DNA from 3 places in the Brevibacillus halotolerans genome. Region 1 is predicted to be linked to each of the others. Evidence: riboswitches for the same ligand, from Rfam matches in the RefSeq annotation. Region 1 holds a riboswitch; each other region holds the start of a gene.

Region 1 (6,758 bases):
CCGGCCATGCAGAGATAAATGATCTCGCCTTTACGCCAGCCTCTAAAATCATACATGGTCAGGAACAGATTGGCTTTCATGTCTGGGTAGGCGGCGGTTTGTCAGCTAAGCCTTATCTAGCAAAGCAGCTCCCTATCTTTGTTTTGCCCACAGAGGTTGTAAAGGTGGCAGATGCTGTGACGCGTATTTTTCGAGATTATGGTTATCGCGAAAAGAGACATCAGGCTCGTCTTAAATTTTTAATGGCAGATTGGGGTCCTGAAAAATTTACTGAGAAATTACTCGAATTGACTGGGCCATTAGAAGAGCGTGGAGACGATCGGACAGTTGGCTGGAATGCAGGCTACTTTACTGGTGTCCATAAACAAAAACAGCCCGGCTTACATTATGTGGGACTATTATTGCCTGTAGGACGACTCACTGCTGAGGATTTAGCTGAGCTGGCCGATTTAGCCGATCGTTATGGAAACGGCTCGATACGGACTACCAATTCCCAAAATATCATCCTGTCAAACATTCCCGATGAACATCTGGATTCCTTGCTTGCAGAAGCCTTACTCACTCGTTATTCCCCGACGCCACGAACATTTATTGGGCACGCTGTTTCCTGTACGGGCAATGAATTTTGCAATCTGGCAATCGTTGAGACAAAAGCGCGGATGGCTTCTATCGCTCACTGGCTAGATGAACATGTGGAAATCGATACCCCCATAAGAATCCACATGATCGGATGCCCTAATTCGTGTGGTCAGCAACAGATAGCCGATATTGGACTACAGGGTTCTTTGGTTAAAACGGCAGAAGGCACAGTGGACGCCTATGATTTTTTCGTCGGAGGCAGCCTTGGTCCAGATGCCCAATTTAACAGCCGTTTAAAAGGACGCGTTGTCGCTGATCGAGTAGCTCCTGTTATCGCTCAGCTAGTGGAATTGTTTAAAACCAACCGTGAATCGGGAGAAAAGTTTCACCAGTTCGCTCGTAGGTTCGGAGTCGCTAACATTCAGGAGCATTTTACACAGATTATTGCTAGTGTGAATGTGTAGAGAATACTGGTTTGATTAGCTAGAGTCATCTAATGCGGGTGTTGTTAGAACCCTCATTTGAGCTCAGCAAGTATGAAAAGAGGGGACTATCATGTATCTATATCATGTCGAGATTGTAACAACTGAGGAAAAAAATCTGGTAGCTGCCGTTATTGCGGAAACGGAGGAAGCAGCCTTTCACACCGCTCATGCTCTTACAAAGCGCCAATTCCACCCAACTCCCACTATCAAAACTAGTACCTTACTTGAAAAAAAGTATATAGAAAAAGGGAAAGGATACGTGTTTGCTATTTCCTAGCACAAAAAGAAATCCAGCTACATCTGATAGTAGGTCAGAGAGAGGCTGGATTTCTTTTTGCTTTCATTGCTTTTTTTCATACATGATTTACCCTATTTTTAGTAAACAGAATGGTTATTTACTCCAATAAATCCGAAATTTTTACTACGTTTACTCATCCTACACATTCACCTGCTCCTCTATGCTCTCCCCCGCCTTCAAGCCACGCTCTAGGTCTGCCAATACATCCGTTACATCCTCTACACCAAGCGATAGCCTTACTAATCCATCTGTAATGCCACGCTTTTCTCGCTCCACTTTCGGCATCGCCGCATGTGACATCTGCGCTGGATAGGATAAAATACTTTCCACTCCGCCAAGGCTAACTCCTACGAGAGCATATTGCACATTTTCAAATAAAGCCTTCACCCGCGCTCGACTTCCCAGGTCAAACGAAAGCACAGCCCCGTGTCCATTTGCTTGGCTCTCTTGAATTTTGTGGCCAGCATGAGTCAGCAAACCCGTATAGTAGACATGTTTGACCAAAGGATGCTCTGCTAAATGGTCTGCTACAATGGCAGCATTTCGGGTTGAAATATCCAAACGTGCCTTTAAGGTTTTTAAGCCCCGCATCACTAGCCAGCTATCCTGCACGCCAAGAATGGCGCCAAATCCATTTTGAATCGCATATAATTTTTGTCCTAGCTCCTTTGTTTTTGTCACTGCCAGACCTGCAACCACATCACTGTGACCACCGATAAACTTGGTCGCACTATGCAACACAATATCAGCTCCTAACTCCAGCGGTCGCTGGTAGTAGGGAGTCAAGAAAGTATTGTCCACGATCGTCAAAAGCCCGTGTCGTTTAGCAATTGCAATCACCCCACGCAAATCAGTCACCTTTAATGTCGGATTGGAGGGTGTTTCTAAAAATATGGCCCTCGTATTTGGTTGAATCGCTGCCTCCACGAAAGACAGTTGAGTTGTATCCACGAAGGTCACTCCAATTTGCATCCGTTCAAGCACGGTTGTTAAAAAGCGAAACGTCCCACCATAGACATCCTCGGCCACTACCAAGTGATCGCCACTTGAAAATAAAAGAAATACGCTGGAAATGGCAGCCATTCCAGATGAAAAAGCAAAACCCCGTTCTCCCCCCTCTAACGCGGCAATCGTTTCTTCTAACGCCTGCCGCGTAGGGTTCCCTGATCTTGCATAATCGTAGGTACCAGGCTGATCAATATCTTGTTGATGAAAAGTAGAGGCTTGGTAGATTGGGATGCTTGAAGCTCCCGTTACACGATCTATTCCACACGCACCATGAAGGATTTTGGTTGCAAAGTTCATCGGATACACTCCTCTATTTGTAAACATTTATCCAAAGCAAAGGTTAGGTCAGCGATCAAATCTTTTGGATGTTCAACTCCTACTGATAGACGCAACAATCGGTTGCAGACTCCTACATGCTCCCGTACTTCTACTGGTATATCGGCATGTGTCTGTGTTGCAGGATAGGTGCATAAGGATTCTACACCGCCTAGGCTTTCTGCAAATGAAATCACTCGTAATTGCTCTAAAAAGATAGCGACCATCGATTGTTCCTTAATGCGAAAGGAAACCATTCCACTGTAGCCACTTGCTTGTTTCGTCTGACTATCATATCCCGGATGAGTAGGTAATCCAGGGTAAAAGACTTCTGCCACCGCTGGGTGAGTTTGCAAAAATGCAGCCACAGCAAAAGCATTTGATTGATGACGCTCCATGCGTAATGCCAATGTTTTTAATCCACGTATCACCAACCAGCAATCCTGCGGGCCAAGCACTGCTCCTATAGAATTATGCAAGAAACCGATCTTTTCGGTCAGATCAGCACCCTTCGTCACGATCAAGCCAGATAGCACATCATTATGTCCAGCTAAATACTTCGTAGCACTATGAAAGACGATATCTGCTCCTAACTCCAACGGTCGCTGATAATAGGGGGTCATAAATGTATTGTCAACAATGGATAGCAATTGATAGCGTTTGGCAATATCAATCATGCATTTCAAATCTGTAATTTGCATAAGGGGATTGGTAGGGGTTTCGATGAACAAAGCGCGTGTTTGACTAGTAATAGCAGCCTCCACTAGCTCTGGCTGACACATATCAACATACGTGCAGGTTATACCGTATCGTTTCATGATTTGCTCGAATAATCGATATGTCCCGCCATATAGATCAAGCGAAACAACCAAATGGTCGCCGTAGGAGAATAAGCCTACTATTGTTTGTATCGCTGCCATTCCGGAAGAGCAGGCAAAGCCACCGTCTCCTCCCTCTAGATTAGCGATTGCTTCCTCAAGTACCGCTCGCGTCGGATTAGCCGTCCGCGTATAATCAAAACCTGTGCTTTCCCCCAATGCTGGATGTCGGTAAGCTGTTGCATGATAGATCGGAAAGCTAAGCGATCCTGTTGTTTTGTCTTTCCCTACCCCGATTTGTGCCAAACGTGTGTCAATATGCATCCTGTTCCACTCCTCTATCTCGCCTTATTTCCAAACAAAAAAGCCCTCTTTCGATGAAAGAAGGCTTTGGCTACGCAAAGAAATCCGTAAGCAAACCTTCTCATCTTTCAGAACAAAATTGTCCTGCAGGAATTAGCACCATCTTGCAATAAACAAGTGGTTGCCGGGCATCAACGGGCCAGTCCCTCCGCCTCTCTGGATAAGAAGTCATGCTATTCAATTTGTGTTGATTCTAAAATTATCAGACACTTTAAACGATGTCAAGTGGTTTTCTTTCGCATCAATCAAAAAAGGCTGCCGAATAAATTCGACAGCCTTTTTCTAAAAGAACGGTATTACGCGTTCAATTTGCTTTTAGCAACTGCTGCAATGTCGTTGAAAGCTGCTTTATCGTTAACAGCTAGATCAGCCAACATTTTGCGGTTTACTTCAACACCAGCTAGTTTCAAACCGTGCATTAAACGGCTGTAAGAAAGACCATTCATGCGAGCTTGTGCATTGATACGAGTGATCCACAATTTGCGGAAGTCACGTTTTTTCTGACGACGGTCACGATAAGCGTACATCAGGGACTTCATTACTTGTGCATTAGCGGATTTAAACAGACGGTGTTTAGAACCAAAGTAACCTTTGGCTAATTTCAAGATTTTCTTATGACGACGACGTGTCACAATGCCACCTTTTACTCTTGGCATAATCAATTCCTCCTGATCTGTAGCATGGCGGTCTCTCTATAGACGCTTATGGGGCTCATGCTAGAAAATTTTTCGTTGCGGAAAATGAGCAGAAATGAATCTTACAAGTAAGTGATCATTTGCTCAATGCGTTTTTGGTCTCCTTTAGAAACCATTCCACCTTTGCGAAGATGACGCTTCGCTTTAGTGCTCTTGTTAGCAAACAAATGGCTCGTGTAAGCAGAATCACGTTTCAAACGACCGCTACCAGTCTTTTTGAAGCGTTTTGCTGCTCCACTGTGAGTTTTCATTTTAGGCATTGGGAAATCCTCCTGTCTCGTATCCTATTTTTCCGATTTCGGAGTTGGAGCTAAGATCATAATCATGCTACGACCTTCAATTTTTGGTTTGCGTTCAACCGTTGCTACTTGTTCACAAGCGGCTGCTACACGTTCCAGCACCTGTTGTCCGATTTCAGAGTGGGTAATTTCACGACCGCGGAAACGAATCGTACATTTCACTTTGTGTTCTTCACCCAGAAACTTTAGCACATTGCGAAGTTTCGTTTGGAAATCGTGCTCCTCAATGTTAGAGGAAAAACGAACTTCCTTCAGCTCAACAATTTTTTGATTCTTGCGAGCTTCTTTCTCCTTTTTCGATTGCTCATACTTGAACTTACCAAAGTCCATGATACGGCAAACGGGAGGTTTTGCTGTAGGAGCTACGTTTACAAGATCTAAATCAGATTCTTGTGCAATACGTAATGCTTCTCTCAGTGGTACTACACCTAGTTGGTCACCGTTAGCACCAATTAAGCGTACTTCTCGAGCACGAATCGCCTCATTTACCAACATTTGATCCTTGCTAATGATTTGCCACCTCCATAGTCTTTCGAGAGCAAAAACGGATAATAGAAAAGCTGTTCTTGCATAGTTGAAAGCTTTTCATAAGCATGTGGCGATCAATCATCATCAACCGCCACATACATAAAAATGCGGACGCTATAGCGCCCGCATTTAATCTCACCTTTAGCAAAACAACGAATCAATCGGAGGCTTTGCATACGTTAGACCCGTCAACTGTCCAGCTAGACGTCGATTCAGGTGAGAAGCTGGGCGCTTCTGCTTCAATCTCGAAATGTGAAGTTATCACACCCAGTAATTTTACATAACAATTAGGTGTTTGTCAAGCTTTGAACCTTATTTTCTCTCTAAAATCTCGTTTTGAAGATGAGCCAACACCTCAGCAACTGGCTTGCTGCCTAGATCGCCTTCTCCACGTTTGCGTACGGATAAAGCTCCCTCTTCCATCTCTTTTTCCCCGATAACCAGCATGTACGGGATTTTTTGCATTTGAGCTTCACGGATTTTGTAACCAATTTTTTCATTGCGAGAATCCAGTTCAACACGAATACCTGCTTGGAGCAATTGCTTGCGCACTTCCTCTGCATAAGGAACATGCACTTCGTTAATTGTCATCAAACGCGCTTGGATTGGTGCAAGCCAAGTTGGGAACGCTCCGCCATAGTGCTCCACTAGAATACCGATAAAGCGGTCTAGTGAACCATACATAGCACGGTGCAGGACAACTGGACGATGCTTTTCATTATCTTGACCAATGTAGCTTAGGTCGAATTTCTCAGGTAATTGGAAGTCTAGCTGAATTGTTCCGCATTGGTGACTGCGTTTCAGAGCATCTGTAATTTGGAAGTCAATTTTAGGACCATAGAATGCTCCATCGCCTTCATTGATTTCGTATTCCATTCCTAGCTCATCCAATACGTTTTTCAGAGAGTTCTCTGCAATTTCCCATAGCTCATCAGAACCCATGGAATCCTCTGGACGAGTAGATAGCTCTACACTGTATTTAAAGCCAAATACGCTGTAGATTCTATCAATAAGTTGGATCATGCCTTTGATTTCTGCTTCGATTTGATCAGGACGCACGAATACGTGTGCATCATCCTGACAGAACGTACGAACACGCAGCATACCATTTAGTGCCCCAGAGAACTCATGACGGTGTACCTGCCCAAATTCGGAATAACGAATCGGTAGATCGCGATAAGAATGCATCTCGTTTTTATAAATCAGCATGTGCCCTGGACAGTTCATCGGTTTAAGGGCAAACGTTGTATTGTCTACTTCAGAGAAATACATATTCTCATGGTAGTGATCCCAGTGACCAGATTGCTCCCATAAGCGTTGGTTCATCATGAATGGTGTACGAACTTCCTCGTATAAAGCTAAGTCCTGCA
Region 2 (6,758 bases), on a different contig from region 1:
ATGTCTCACTGTCGGCAACCTCCATCATCTGACCCAAATACATGACGCCGATCCGATCGCTGATATGCTTCACCATCGCCAAATCATGTGCGATGAATAAATAGGTTAGTCCTCGTTCCTGCTGTAAATCCTCTAATAAATTGACAATCTGTGCCTGAATCGAGACATCTAAAGCGGAAATAGGCTCGTCTGCCACAATAAAGGTAGGCTCTACTGCTAAGGCTCGGGCTATCCCGATTCGCTGTCTCTGTCCTCCGCTAAACTCATGAGGATATCGTTTTGCATGTTCTGGTCGCAAACCTACTTTTTCTAAAAGCTCATAGATACGCTCTGTACGTTTAGCCCCTTTCGCAATGCCATAAGCATCCAGCCCCTCTCCGATAATGTCACCTACTCGCATACGCGGATTTAAGGAGGAGTATGGGTCTTGGAAAATCATTTGCATATTCCGATTGAATTCACGCTTTTCCTGCCGACTATAGGTTGTGATGTCTTTCCCTGCAAAGTGAATTTGTCCATCTGTAGGCTGGTACAATCCGACCGCTGTGCGTCCCAGCGTTGATTTCCCGCTTCCGCTTTCGCCCACCAGTCCAAAGGTTTCGCCTGCTTTAATAGACAGCGTAATGTCATCGACCGATTTCACTGTTTGCTCAGAGCCTAAGGAAAAGTATTTTTTTACATTGCGTAATTCCAACAGAGTTTCAGATTGTTCCTTATCTTCTGTAACTTCTAGGCTTCGCACCATTCTTACTCCCTCCCTGCTACTCTACATTCTTGTTGGCGTGGAGCCCTTGGGTCATGCAGCCAGCAGTTCGCCTGATGTGTAGCTGAAAATGTGGTCGGCTGCGGGAGATGATCCAGGCAAATTTCCATCGCATGTGGACAGCGAGGAGCGAATGGACATCCTTTTGGCGGAGCAAATAAATCTGGTGGTGCTCCATCAATCGGGACTAATCGATGCTTCCCGGCTTGTTCTAGCTTAGGCACCGAGTCTAATAGCCCTTTTGTATACGGGTGTCCCGGCGATTCAAATAATTCATCGACTGTCCCTGTTTCTACGATTTTGCCAGCATACATCACTACTACCCGCTGTGCCACTTCTGCAACGACTCCTAAATCATGCGTGATCATAATGATCGAGGTACTGGTTGTTTGTTGTAATTGAAGCAGCAGGTCAAGGATTTGCGCTTGAATGGTCACGTCCAATGCGGTTGTTGGCTCATCAGCGATCAATAGCTGTGGATTACAGGCAATCGCAATCGCAATTACGACCCGCTGGCGCATTCCTCCCGAGAATTCATGCGGATATTGATGATAGCGGTTCTCTGCTTCTGGGATGCCTACTTGCCGCAACAGATCAATCGTTTTTTGCTGTGCCGCCTGTTGGGAGAGCCCTTGGTGTTTTCGTAAGCCCTCCGCAATTTGCTTGCCGATTTTCATCGTGGGATTTAGTGATGTCATTGGGTCTTGAAACACCATTCCTATTTTAGAACCCCTAATCTCCTGCAATTCCTTTTTAGACAAACCTGTCATTTCCTGTCCAGCAAAGCGAATAGAGCCTTCCGTCCTAACACCGCTTCCTGCCTTAACCATCCCCATGATTGCCTGCGCTGTAACTGATTTGCCACAGCCGCTCTCACCGACGATGGCTACCACCTCTCCTTTGTCCACATAAAACGAAATCCCACGAACCGCCTTAACCTCACCGCCATATGTCGTAAACCCAACTTCCAGCTCATCTATCTCTAGCAAATGTCCCATGATTATCCCTCCCTTCTACTTTTTATTTTTAGGATCAAGTGCATCCTGTAAGCCATCTCCGAAAGCATTAAAGGCAAACATCGTTAGTGAAATAGATAAGCCCGGGAAAAACAGTCTCCACCACTGGCCATTTAAAATCACGCCTATACCATCATTAGCCATCGTTCCCCAGCTAGCACTCGGTGCTTGTACCCCTAAACCTAGAAAGCTTAAAAAGGATTCAGCAAAGATCGCCTGAGGTATCGTAAAAGTCAGATTCACGATGATAATTCCTAAGGCATTTGGCAACAGATGCTTCCAAATAATTTTGGCGTGTGAGGTTCCTAGCTTTTCGGCCGCTAGTACAAACTCTTGTTGTTTTAACTGCAAGACCTGACCACGTACCAAACGAGCCATGCCAACCCAGCCTGTAACAGAAAGGGCGATAATGATAGTGGACAGTCCAGGCTCTAGCACCACCATCAATAAAATCACAACCAGTAAATAAGGAATGCCATATAAAACCTCGACAATACGCATCAGGATGCTGTCAATACGATCCCCTACCCTACCGCGTCCTGCCATATAACCCGAGACTCCACCGACAGCTACGCCAATCAATAAGTCGATGGTTGCTGCAATACAGCCGATAAAAAGAGAAATCTGTCCACCTGCCCAGGTTCGCGCCCACATATCTCGTCCTAAATCATCTGTCCCAAACCAATGAGTACTGGAAGGCTTGAGATTTCCAAGCATCAAATCTTGTTTTTCTGGACTGAAGGCTACTAGATGTGGACCGATCAGCGAAAGCATGACCACAAGGATTAATAAACTGAAACCAAGCATCGCCAGCTTGTTTTGTATGATTTTTCGCAGTATTTCTTTGCCATAGCTTAGGCTAGGACGATCTATCTGATGCTTCTCAAAAACTCGTTTATCCACAGGTCGAAAAAGATGATCTTGTTCAGAATGCAGTGAAGATTGCGCCATCTGTTAGTCCCCCTTGCTCGTTAGCTTAATTCTTGGGTCCACCAGTCGGTATGATACATCGATCAAAAACAACGACAAGATCAGGACCGTGCTATAAAAAACCGTTGTTCCCATCACAACTGGATAATCACGATTAAAGATGCCATCTACGAAATACTTGCCAATGCCTGGAATGGCAAAGATTTTTTCAACTACAAACGTGCCCGTAATCAGCGCTGCAAACAACGGACCGATAAAGGTTAACACTGGTATCAAGGCGTTACGAATGCCATGCTTTACCACGATTGCAAATGTAGGTAAGCCTTTTGCCTCTGCCGTCTTCATGTAATTCTGACTAAAAACCTCAAGCATGCTAGCCCGAACAAAGCGGGCGATAATAGCCATAGGACCGACCGCTAATGTAACAGACGGCAGGATTGAATGTTTCCATGATCCCCAGGAGGCAGCCGGCAAAAGCTTCCACTCAACCGCAACTAATTTGATTAGCAGTGGAGCCAGAATGAAGCTTGGGACAGAAATCCCTATGATCGCAATAAACATCGAAACGTAATCCAACCATTTATGATGATAAAGGGCTGCGATAATTCCTAAGGAAATACCAAGAAATAAAGCTAAACATAGCGCTTGTAGACCTAGTGTTGCCGATACAGGAAATCCAGAAGCAATCAATGTATTTACATCACGTGATTTTGATTGTATGGAAGGTCCTAAATCCAACTGGGCCAAATCCTTTAGATATAACAAATATTGTTGTGCCATTGGTTTATCCAGATTATATTTTTCCCGCATATTTTGGACGACATCAGCCGGCAGCATTTGCGAATCAGTAGCAAATGGATCACCCGGTATAAGATGCATAATGACAAAGGTTAGTGTCACAATAATCCATAATGTTATGAGCATGGTACATATTCTTTTTAACAGATACATACGTAAGTTCCCCCACTTTTCTCTAATACCTTATTTTTATATCGGAATACTTGGTTATATGCTTGCAAGGATACATTTTTTCCTCTTTGACCGCCCTTTGTGATTCATTTGTCTGTGAAAAAAAACCTATGCAAAAAAGCCCTTCTCTCTAAGAAGAAGGGCTTCATGTCTATGTATCTGCCATTCTTCTTATCTCTCAGAAATACTTCTGCTGGATTTAGCACCTTTTGAATGAATCAAGGTTGCCGGGTTTCATAGGGCCAGTCCCTCCACCGCTCTTGATAAGAAGTTGTTATAAAATTATCGGATTCAATTTATACATTATCATATCATCGTTACTTGAAATGTCAATAGAACCACCCTTGTTTTTACTTTTGTTTATTTTTGTTAGCAGTCATTTTTTTATAGAAATAGTAGAATACAAAAAAACCTCCAAAACCTGGAGGCTAAGCATCTATTTCGTTTTGTCTTTTTCTTTTTTGGTAAGTAGCTTTTCAAACAAATCTCCTAGGTCGAAACCCAGTTCCTTTTTCAATTGCTCCTGTTTTTGCTGATCTTTTGTTTCCTCTCGCATTTCTAATAACAAAGTCATCTCATCCAAAGCCTTCTGATCCAAAAGATTCTTTTCCTTGGTAGAGGAATCGGCTTCACTTTTAGTACCGGCTGATCTTGACGAATCCATTGAATTCCCGTCTGCTGAAGATTCCTTTTTAACAGTTCCCTCCTGCGAAGCTCCTTGAGAATTGCTGCCCTTTTGCGGCGTTATAGTAAAAAATGCAATTATAGCAAATAGTAACGTGACAGAAGCAATCGAATAAAACATAACTTTCGTCGAAAATCCCAATAACCACGTAAAAATCGGAGGCCCCAACGCTACTCCTATAAACCGGACACCATTATACAAAGACGTAATCATACCACGCTCTGTCTTTGTAACCGCTCCAATGATCATAGAATTGAGGCAGGGCAGAATCATGCCGGTTCCTACGCTACCAAATACAAGAATTCCTATTAAGAAGTACACGTTAGAAACAAAGCTTGCCCCAGCATAAGAAATGGTAAGTAAGAGCATCCCTGCAATAATAAAGTAGCGCATTACCGTTAGTCTCTTTTTAATAATAGCCCCTGTTATAAATGCCATAATGCTCAGAGCCAGCAGGGGAATAGCTAAAAAGGCACCTTTTAGAATACCATCAATCTGATAGGTCTCCTCCAATAAATCCGATAGATAAAAAAGGACACCAAATAGCGTAGACAAGCATATGCTACCAATAAAAAAGGCTGGAATGAGCCATTTTCCATTTTGTTTAAATATCTGGCCAATCGAGCCAAGGTACTCTTTAACTGATTTGGGTTGCTTGTTTTGCTTCTTTTCCTTTACCAATAGCAAAAAAATAGTTAGAACTACTGCACATATGACCGGAAAAGCCAAAAAGACTGCGTACCATGTCCATAAGGCGAACAGAGCCCCTAAAATCGGGCTTAACACTTTACCCAACCCGTTAGAGGTTTCCAATAGTCCAAGCGCTTTACTTTCGGAGGCACCATCAAATAAGTCTCCTACTAAAGCCATAGCTATGGGTGATGTTCCCGCTGCACCTATTCCCTGTAACACCCTTCCACAAATAATTAACCAATAGGGATTGGTTAACCATAGGGACGCTAAGCCTGCAAGCAATCCGCCTGCGCCATATAACGTTAAAGCGATCGTTATGACCACTTTGCGATTAAATCGGTCAGATAGATAGCCAGCCAATGGAATAATGATTCCGGCCGCAATAGAAAAAGCAGTAATTAAAAAACTGGTTTGAAAAGAAGTTAGGTGCAATTCCGATTTCATTGTTGGCAATATGGGAATTAACATTGAATTTCCAAGTACCATAACTAATGGAACACCTGTTAATCCTATGAGGTTTTTCTTGTTATTTTGTGCTTGAGCCATCATACGTCCTCTTTTCTTAAACGATCAACGTAATCATGAAATGTACTTAGGCCTGATATATACTACCATCCCAGCTATAGTGTGCTAGGATGTCGGTATCGATCTCTATACCAAGTCCCACTCCTTTTGGCAGCGTAACCATCCCTTGGTGCGGAGAGAGAGGAATTAGTTTGGCAAAGGGATTTTCCATTATATCCCATTCAACTGGTTCGATTTCATCTCCTGTCATCTTGCTCCATGCAGGCAGACAGGCTTGGGCAAACAATGCATACAGCCTTGTTAAAGCACCATCAAATACATGCGGGGACACACGATAGCCAAAACTACGCACAGTTGATAGCGTATGTCGATACCCATCGATTCCGTCCTCATGCATCGGGTCAGGCTGAGCAATATCAATCGCTCCAAGCTGGCATAGATTGTGAAAATCCCTTACATGCAAGAGATTTTCTCCACCTGCTAATGGAATGGAAAGCTTAGATCGCAATAAAACATAATCATGCAAGCGATCCATCGGCATGGGCTCCTCTAGCCACAACAGATTCCTCCATTCTGAAAAAAGCTGCTGCCATGCTCCCACACTAGCCACATCATAGCTCTGATTTGCATCCAAGGCAAAAGACATTTGAGAATCAAGCTTAGCCATTAAGAGCTTCACGTGAGCTTGGTCCTCTTTTATTGTCCTCCCGCCAATTTTAATTTTGGCCATTCGAAAACCATCAAGTAAAGCCTGTTCTACTTGTTTACAAGATTGCTGCTCCCAGTAAGGTGTATCCCGATACGATTGCAATGAAGCATAGACAGGTATGGTGTCCCGCCACATTCCTCCGTATAAATCGCATATGGGGAGCCCCCCACTTTTACTCAAAATTTCCATTAAGGCCATGCTAACGGCAGTAGCGGCTCGTTGATGCCACTTTTTCACAACAGTGACCAGCTTGTTTCTCTTTGTTGCCTGCTTGCCAATTAAATAGGGAATAATTCGTTTGCGAAAGCCTACCTCCAGCGTGGGTAACCAATCAATACATTCCCCCCACCCTTCCAGTCCCGAGCATGTCACGATTTTAATCATGTAACAGGAACGATACTTTTTGTAGCCATTTGCATCCCCATAAGGCTCACGTAACCGGTGAAGGCAAGGGTATGTCTCGATCCG
Region 3 (6,758 bases), on a different contig from region 1:
GGTCCAGAAACAGATGAAATTGTTCCATACAGACAGAAAGCACAAATCGGGAAATGGAACTATTTAGGTAAAAAAGCAGGCTGGGATCATCTCGATCTAATTGGATTAAGTATATCTGATTCACTTGGCTTCTCGGATATTACGATGTTTTATAGGGACATTGCTAAGCTGGTAACAAAATTACCGCATAATGAGGTCGATTATTGAAGGCGTTTTCATTTTGGGTAAGTCAAATGGAATAGATCATTTGCTTTTCAAGAGGATTGTTTTTTTAAACATTCCTCTCTTTCTATTTTCTCAATGATTCTATGAACAATCATCAATCTAGATCAGAGGTACAATCATTTGCATAGCTTCTCATGACTAAATCTCAATTGATAGATTGATTAACAATAAACACACTTGACATATAGGTTATATTTGCTAAAATAAGTACTGGCCAACAGGTGATAATGATTATCAATATCGTTTTTTGATGCTTTTTGCAATTTTTTATTGTACATAAAGGTGGTTATACTGATGTCAGAAGAAGGAGCGGCTCATTCTTTATCCAGAGCAGTAGATAAAGCACCGCGTTATATGGTTGCAAGTATGATGCTCACGATTGGTGTTTTCCTGCTAGTGCTCGGATTTTTACTGTCTATTTCATATGGTGCCGCAGACGTCGGGTTCCGAGAAGTAGAGGATATGATCTTTTTTTTCAACTCTGATTCACCTGCACATCTACTCATATACGAATTGCGAATGCCAAGAGCATTAAGTGGAATTTTTGTCGGCGCTTGCCTTGCGGTATCTGGATCAATTATGCAGGGAATCACTCGTAATCCATTAGCAACCCCTTCCATTATGGGCCTGTCACAAGGATCAGGTCTGGCGATTGCGATCGCTATGATTCTCTTCCCAGCAATTAATTATTTTGAAATGGTTATTTTTTCTTTTAGTGGAGCTGCGGTTGGGGTCATGGTTGTTTACGCAATCAGTGCGCTGTCACCAGGAGGGATGTCACCAGTTAAGCTTGTTTTGGCTGGTACAGCGGTAAGCACTCTATTTGGTGCTTTATCAACTGGGCTAGCCATTTATTTTAAAATCGCTCAGGATATGAGCTTTTTTGCAGCGGGCGGCTTAACAATGGTGCGATGGGATGCGATTGGCATGATTTTGCCAGTAAGTGTCGTTTGCCTTCTATTGTCGATTATGCTGTCACGCTATGTAACGGTTCTTAGTTTTGGTGAGGACGTAGCTATTGGACTTGGGCAACGAACCATGTTGATTAAGACATGCTGCACGATAATCGTATTGTTCATGACAGGGGCAGCAGTATCTGTTGCAGGGGGAGTTGGGTTTGTAGGATTGATTATTCCCCATATCATGCGTTCGATTGTTGGTGTTGATTATCGGTTGATCATACCTTGTTCGGCAGTATTTGGTGGTGTACTTGTTACCTTTGCAGATATTGCAGCAAGATGGTTCAACTCGCCATATGAAACACCAATTGGTACTGTTACAGCTGTTATTGGTGTACCGTTCTTCCTGTATATGGCTCGTAGGGAAGGAAGGAGTTTATGATGCAATCAATTTTATACAAACGCGCGCCTCTCATCATGGGATTGCTTGTTGCGATGATTGTTACAGTAATCTTAATTAGCTTGAATTCAGGTTCAATTCCTATTTCCCCATTGGAAGTATGGGAGACGTTTTTAAATGGTGGAACGCGTCAGCAAGAAACGGTACTCTTTCAGTTTCGTATGCCACGTTTGGTCATTGCTTTGCTCATTGGCAGTGGACTCGCGGTTTCTGGTGTAATTTTACAGGGCTTATCTCGAAATGCATTGGCAGACCCGGGTATTTTGGGGATTAACGCAGGAGCTGGATTGGCTGTAGTGCTGTTCATGTATTTTGCATTTGAAACAAAGGATATTAAGAATGTTCTGCCTGTTATGATGATTCCGATAGTTGCTTTAATAGGAGCCGGTGTTACCTCATTGCTTATCTTTATGCTTGCGTGGAAGCGAGGGATTACTCCAATTCGCTTAATTCTTGTAGGGATAGCAGTGTCGGCTGGAATCGGTGCGATAAATACTGTTGTGTCATTAAAGCTTGCTTTTGCAAATTTCATGTATGCTACAGTCTGGCTTGCAGGTAGCCTGTGGGGAACCAGTTGGACCTTTGTTATTGCCATACTTCCATGGATTCTCATTCTTGTTCCGTATGCGATATGGAAAGCTCGATATCTGAATGTACTTAATCTAGGCGATGAATTAGCAACTGGTGTTGGAATGAGAGTAGAACGAGAGCGTGGAAAATTAATTTTTGTGAGTGCCGGACTTGCTGGAGCATGCGTTGCGGCTGGTGGAGGTATTGGGTTTATCGGACTGGTTGCACCACATATCGCCCGCAAACTGGTTGGACCGAGGCATCAATTTCTCATCCCTACTGCTACGCTTGTGGGGGCATTACTGCTATTGTTGGCCGATTTAGTAGCACGTAATATACTAACCCGTACGGAAGTTCCAGTTGGTATCGTAATCTCTGTTCTTGGGGCGCCCTATTTCATCTATCTTTTAATGAAAACGAAAACCTAACAAGCTACTAATATAATATTCTTTGGGGTTTTTTGTAGTAACTCGTAAGGCACATCTTGTGCTTATAGATAAAAAAGGAGATCAATCTATGAAACGTTTTATGAATGTAATGATTATTTTTGTACTATTGTTTGTTTTTGCAGGTTGCAGCCAGAAGGAATCGGCTTCAGTAGCAAGTAAGCAGGAAGGAGCATCCCAACAAGCAGGGGACACTGAGTTTAAAACGGTAAAAACCTCCCGCGGAGAAGTGAAAATTCCTGTACATCCAAAACGTGTTGTTGACCTTGCTTATGCGACCGAAGAATTATTAATTATGGGGATCAAGCCTGTGATGTCTACTTCAGGCCCTGATTTGCCGGATTATTTAAAAGGAAAGCTTGACGGAGTAGCGTTAGTTGAAACTAGTTCAGTTAAAGTAGAAGACGTAATGGCCTTACAACCGGATTTGATTCTTACAAGCAACCGCACTGAAAAGCTTTACGATCAGCTTACGCAAATTGCACCAACCGTTCAACTGGAAGGAGACTTTTACACTTGGCGTGAAAGATTCCCGGAAATGGCAAGTATTTTAGGCAAAGAAAAAGAAATGAACGAATGGCTTGCTCAATATGATGCAAAAGCGAAACAAATTGGGGATGAAATTAAAAAGCAATCGAAGGATGCAACCTTTGCTCTATATGTAACAAACGCTTCCCAATATCGTATCTATGGTAAGGCGCTTTTAGGAGATGTTTTATTTACTGATTTAGGCTTGCCTATGGCAGAAGGAGCTCCGAAAGAAAAGCTTGTAGAAATCGTATCGCTTGAAAATCTGTATAAGTTTGATCCAGACTATATTTTCTTAGGATTATACGGGAGCAATCTCGCTGTGGCACAGAAAAAGCTGGATGATATGCAGAAATCAGAGCTTTGGGGTAAGCTAAAAGCGGTTAAAAATGGACATGTTTATATGCTAGATAACCCTACATGGTCTCTTGGAACCTTCCCGCTTGGAAAAGAGAAAGCGATTGAAATGGTTCGTGATCTTGTTTTAAAAAAAAAGAACTAAAGAGTTTATTTCATTCAATGAAGCACGATAAAAATATGTGCTAGAACGTAAAGCTACCTTTACTTTATGGAAGGTAGCTTTTTACGTTTCACCATGAAAGAACTGTTGTGAGAACAACAAGAATGAAGGAAGATAGATAGTGAATCAAAAGATGATAGGTCCTATTAGTTTTGTTTCGGCGAAGATACATAAACGCTTAGATTGATAGCTAAGGATAAAAATGACCAATAGAAAAAGCAGTAGGTTATACCTACCGCTTTTTTCATTCTACGTATTTCGTTTTCCTGACATTTATTATAACGATATTCTGAAATTAGTAGCATAACTCGTGTAAGTTGCTAGTGATGCAAGGTGAATCACCACTAGGATGTCTTGAATATAGCTTCTTCTTTCTCATTCAGTGGTTTTATGATACTAGCTTTTTTGGCATTCGATGAGAAACGTGGAAAGTTAATCACGATTGACACGATACCGCAAACAGCAACTAGCAATGGATAAAAAGCAAATGGCAATAGTTCGATTGGTGAGAGTGCAGCGAATCCTGCTGCCGTTAACATTTGAGCCCCGTAAGGAATGATTCCTTGTACGCTGCACGAAAATAAATCTAGTAAGCTTGCAGATTTTCTTGGATCGATTTCATATTGATCTGAAATATTTTTAGCAAGTGGACCTGCAAAAATAATAGCGATTGTATTGTTAGCTGTACACATATTTGTCAGGCTCACAAGACCAGCAATACCAAATTCTGCGCCTTTTTTTGAGCGAATATTACGCGTCAATACATGTAATAGATATTGAATCCCGCCATTATGTTGAATAATCTCAATCATTCCACCAATGAGCATGGTTAGCAATACAAGCTCCATCATTCCACTAATCCCTAGTGTCACATTTTTGAAGAATGTGGCAAGTGTGTAGCTTCCATCTATCATTCCGATGACACCTGATAAAACAGTTCCTCCCATTAGAACCACAAGTACATTCCAGCCAAGCAAGGCCGCAAGCAGCACTCCTGCATAAGGTAACACTTTGACCCAATTGAAGGTTCCAACTGTAATATTTGTATGACTTCCTAATGTAAGCACGATTAATAGGATGCAAGTTAAAATGGCCGCCGGTAATACAATTAAAAAGTTGGTTTTGAATTTATCTTTCATTTCTGTTCCTTGCGTGCGTACCGCGGCAATTGTCGTATCAGAAATAAATGATAAATTATCTCCGAACATAGCTCCTCCGACAACAGTAGCCATTGTGAATGCAACAGAGATATCAGTCTGTTGGCTGATTCCTACGGCAATTGGAGCTAATGCAGCAATAGTCCCCATGGATGTCCCCATTGCTAGTGAAATAAATGATCCGATTACAAATAAACCAACAACTAGAAGACCATGAGGCAAAACGGAAAGGGCTAGGTTTACGGTAGCCTCAACACTACCCATACCTTGAGCTGTTTGAGAAAACGCACCAGCTAATACAAAGATTAATAACATAATAACGATATTTGGATTACCTGCACCTTTAGCAAATCGTTCTACCTTTGTGGTAAAACTCTCTTTTCGGTTCATGACTAATGCCACCGTACTTGCGATCAAAATAGCAACAATGATAGGTAGCTGATAAAAATCTCCAGTAATAATTCCAGAGCCAATAAATAGTGCTAAAAATATACCAAGAGGCAATAAAGCCAACGCACTTCCTTTTGTCTGATTCATCAATAACACCCTCTCTATTTCTACCTTTTTCTGAGAAAAAATGAAGAAGACCTCTTCTCGTGAGAAGAGGTCTTATATGGGATAAGAATCACTCTTCTCATCTTTCAAGCACATGCTTGCTGGATTTGGCACAGCACTCTAAATACGAGTCCGCTGCCGAGGCATCAAAGGGCCAGTCCCTCCGCCTCTCTTGATAAGAAGGTTTCATATTTTATTCTCGGATGCTTAAGCTTTTTCTACTTTACTCTTTTCTGAGAAAAATGTCAAATATTTTTTAGTGAAACTTAAATTATGCCGAGGATACTACAGCCTAGCTCCATTTTTTATCATCAATAGATTCTTAAGAAAGACTACTCCGCATATAGGAATGCTTGTACTTGTAGGTAAGCCGGTAATCCCCGATTCTAGTTGATAGGTTAGCAATAGGAGTAGCAAATGGAAATATCGCCCATCAAACGGTATAATAAAAAAAGATGTAATGAAAAAGGGAGTGAATTTGAGTGAAGCAGGATATCATAGAGCGTTTTACAAGATATGTACAGATTGATACACAATCCAATGCCCAGAGTCAGACAGTTCCGTCTACACCAGGTCAGCTAGAGCTGGGTAAATTGCTAGTTGAAGAACTAAAGGCGATGGGACTTTCAGAGGTTACGATGGATGTAAATGGATATGTCATGGCGACACTCCCTGCAAATACGGATAAGCAGGTTCCCGTAATCGGCTTTTTATCCCATCTAGATACTGCCACGGATTTTACAGGCAAAAATGTTAATCCGCAGGTTCACGAAAATTTTGACGGTAAAGCCATTACGCTAAATAAGGAACGGGGCATTGTTTTATCACCGGAATTATTTCCAGAGCTACCGTCCTACAAGGGTCACACATTGATTACGACCGATGGGACAACCTTGCTTGGAGCAGATGATAAAGCGGGTATCACTGAAATTATGACCGCCATGGATTATTTGCTAAAGCATCCGGAAATTAAACATGGGAAAATTAGGGTGGCGTTCACTCCTGACGAAGAAATCAGTAGAGGGCCGGCTCATTTTGATGTGGCAGCTTTTGGTGCGAAATTTGCGTACACAATGGACGGAGGGCCACTAGGTGGCTTGGAGTATGAAAGCTTTAACGCCGCAGAACTCAAGCTTACTTTTAGGGGGGTTAGCACGCATCCTGGAACAGCCAAAAATAAAATGCTAAACGCTAGTAAGCTAGCAATGGAATTCCATGCACAACTTCCTGAAGAAGAGGCGCCAGAGTACACAGAGGGCTATGAGGGCTTTTACCATCTTAGCTCAATAAACGGTGATGTCGAACAAAGTAAATCTCAATACATTATTAGAGATTTTGATAAAGATCATTTTCATGCCAAAAAAGAGAAAGTAACAAGCATCGTGAAAAAGATGCAAG

Evidence for each region. A riboswitch is a leader RNA that binds a small molecule or an ion and turns the genes downstream of it on or off. The one in region 1 is predicted to bind S-adenosylmethionine.
Region 2: it holds a riboswitch for S-adenosylmethionine, as region 1 does, so the genes downstream of both, O0550_RS03395 (ABC transporter permease) here and O0550_RS01870 (PLP-dependent transferase) in region 1, are expected to answer to the same signal.
Region 3: it holds a riboswitch for S-adenosylmethionine, as region 1 does, so the genes downstream of both, O0550_RS17900 (Na+/H+ antiporter NhaC family protein) here and O0550_RS01870 (PLP-dependent transferase) in region 1, are expected to answer to the same signal.

Annotation. Positions count from the first base shown of each region.
Region 1 is NZ_JAPTNK010000001.1:425,644-432,401, reverse strand. Features, by position in the region: gene O0550_RS01885 (nitrite/sulfite reductase) at 1-1,043, shown strand, start outside; gene O0550_RS01880 (DUF3906 family protein) at 1,135-1,341, shown strand; gene O0550_RS01875 (aminotransferase class I/II-fold pyridoxal phosphate-dependent enzyme) at 1,501-2,667, opposite strand; gene O0550_RS01870 (PLP-dependent transferase) at 2,664-3,827, opposite strand; SAM riboswitch class I at 3,925-4,033, opposite strand; gene rplT (50S ribosomal protein L20) at 4,163-4,522, opposite strand; gene rpmI (50S ribosomal protein L35) at 4,624-4,821, opposite strand; gene infC (translation initiation factor IF-3) at 4,846-5,355, opposite strand; gene thrS (threonine--tRNA ligase) at 5,701-6,758, opposite strand, start outside.
Region 2 is NZ_JAPTNK010000002.1:108,498-115,255, reverse strand. Features, by position in the region: gene O0550_RS03410 (ABC transporter ATP-binding protein) at 1-745, opposite strand, end outside; gene O0550_RS03405 (ABC transporter ATP-binding protein) at 748-1,761, opposite strand; gene O0550_RS03400 (ABC transporter permease) at 1,777-2,730, opposite strand; gene O0550_RS03395 (ABC transporter permease) at 2,734-3,660, opposite strand; SAM riboswitch class I at 3,847-3,948, opposite strand; gene O0550_RS03390 (MFS transporter) at 4,115-5,605, opposite strand; gene O0550_RS03385 (mandelate racemase/muconate lactonizing enzyme family protein) at 5,649-6,758, opposite strand, start outside.
Region 3 is NZ_JAPTNK010000015.1:106,672-113,429, reverse strand. Features, by position in the region: gene O0550_RS17920 (lipase family alpha/beta hydrolase) at 1-207, shown strand, start outside; gene O0550_RS17915 (FecCD family ABC transporter permease) at 520-1,566, shown strand; gene O0550_RS17910 (FecCD family ABC transporter permease) at 1,563-2,582, shown strand; gene O0550_RS17905 (ABC transporter substrate-binding protein) at 2,671-3,630, shown strand; gene O0550_RS17900 (Na+/H+ antiporter NhaC family protein) at 3,993-5,342, opposite strand; SAM riboswitch class I at 5,437-5,542, opposite strand; gene pepT (peptidase T) at 5,843-6,758, shown strand, end outside.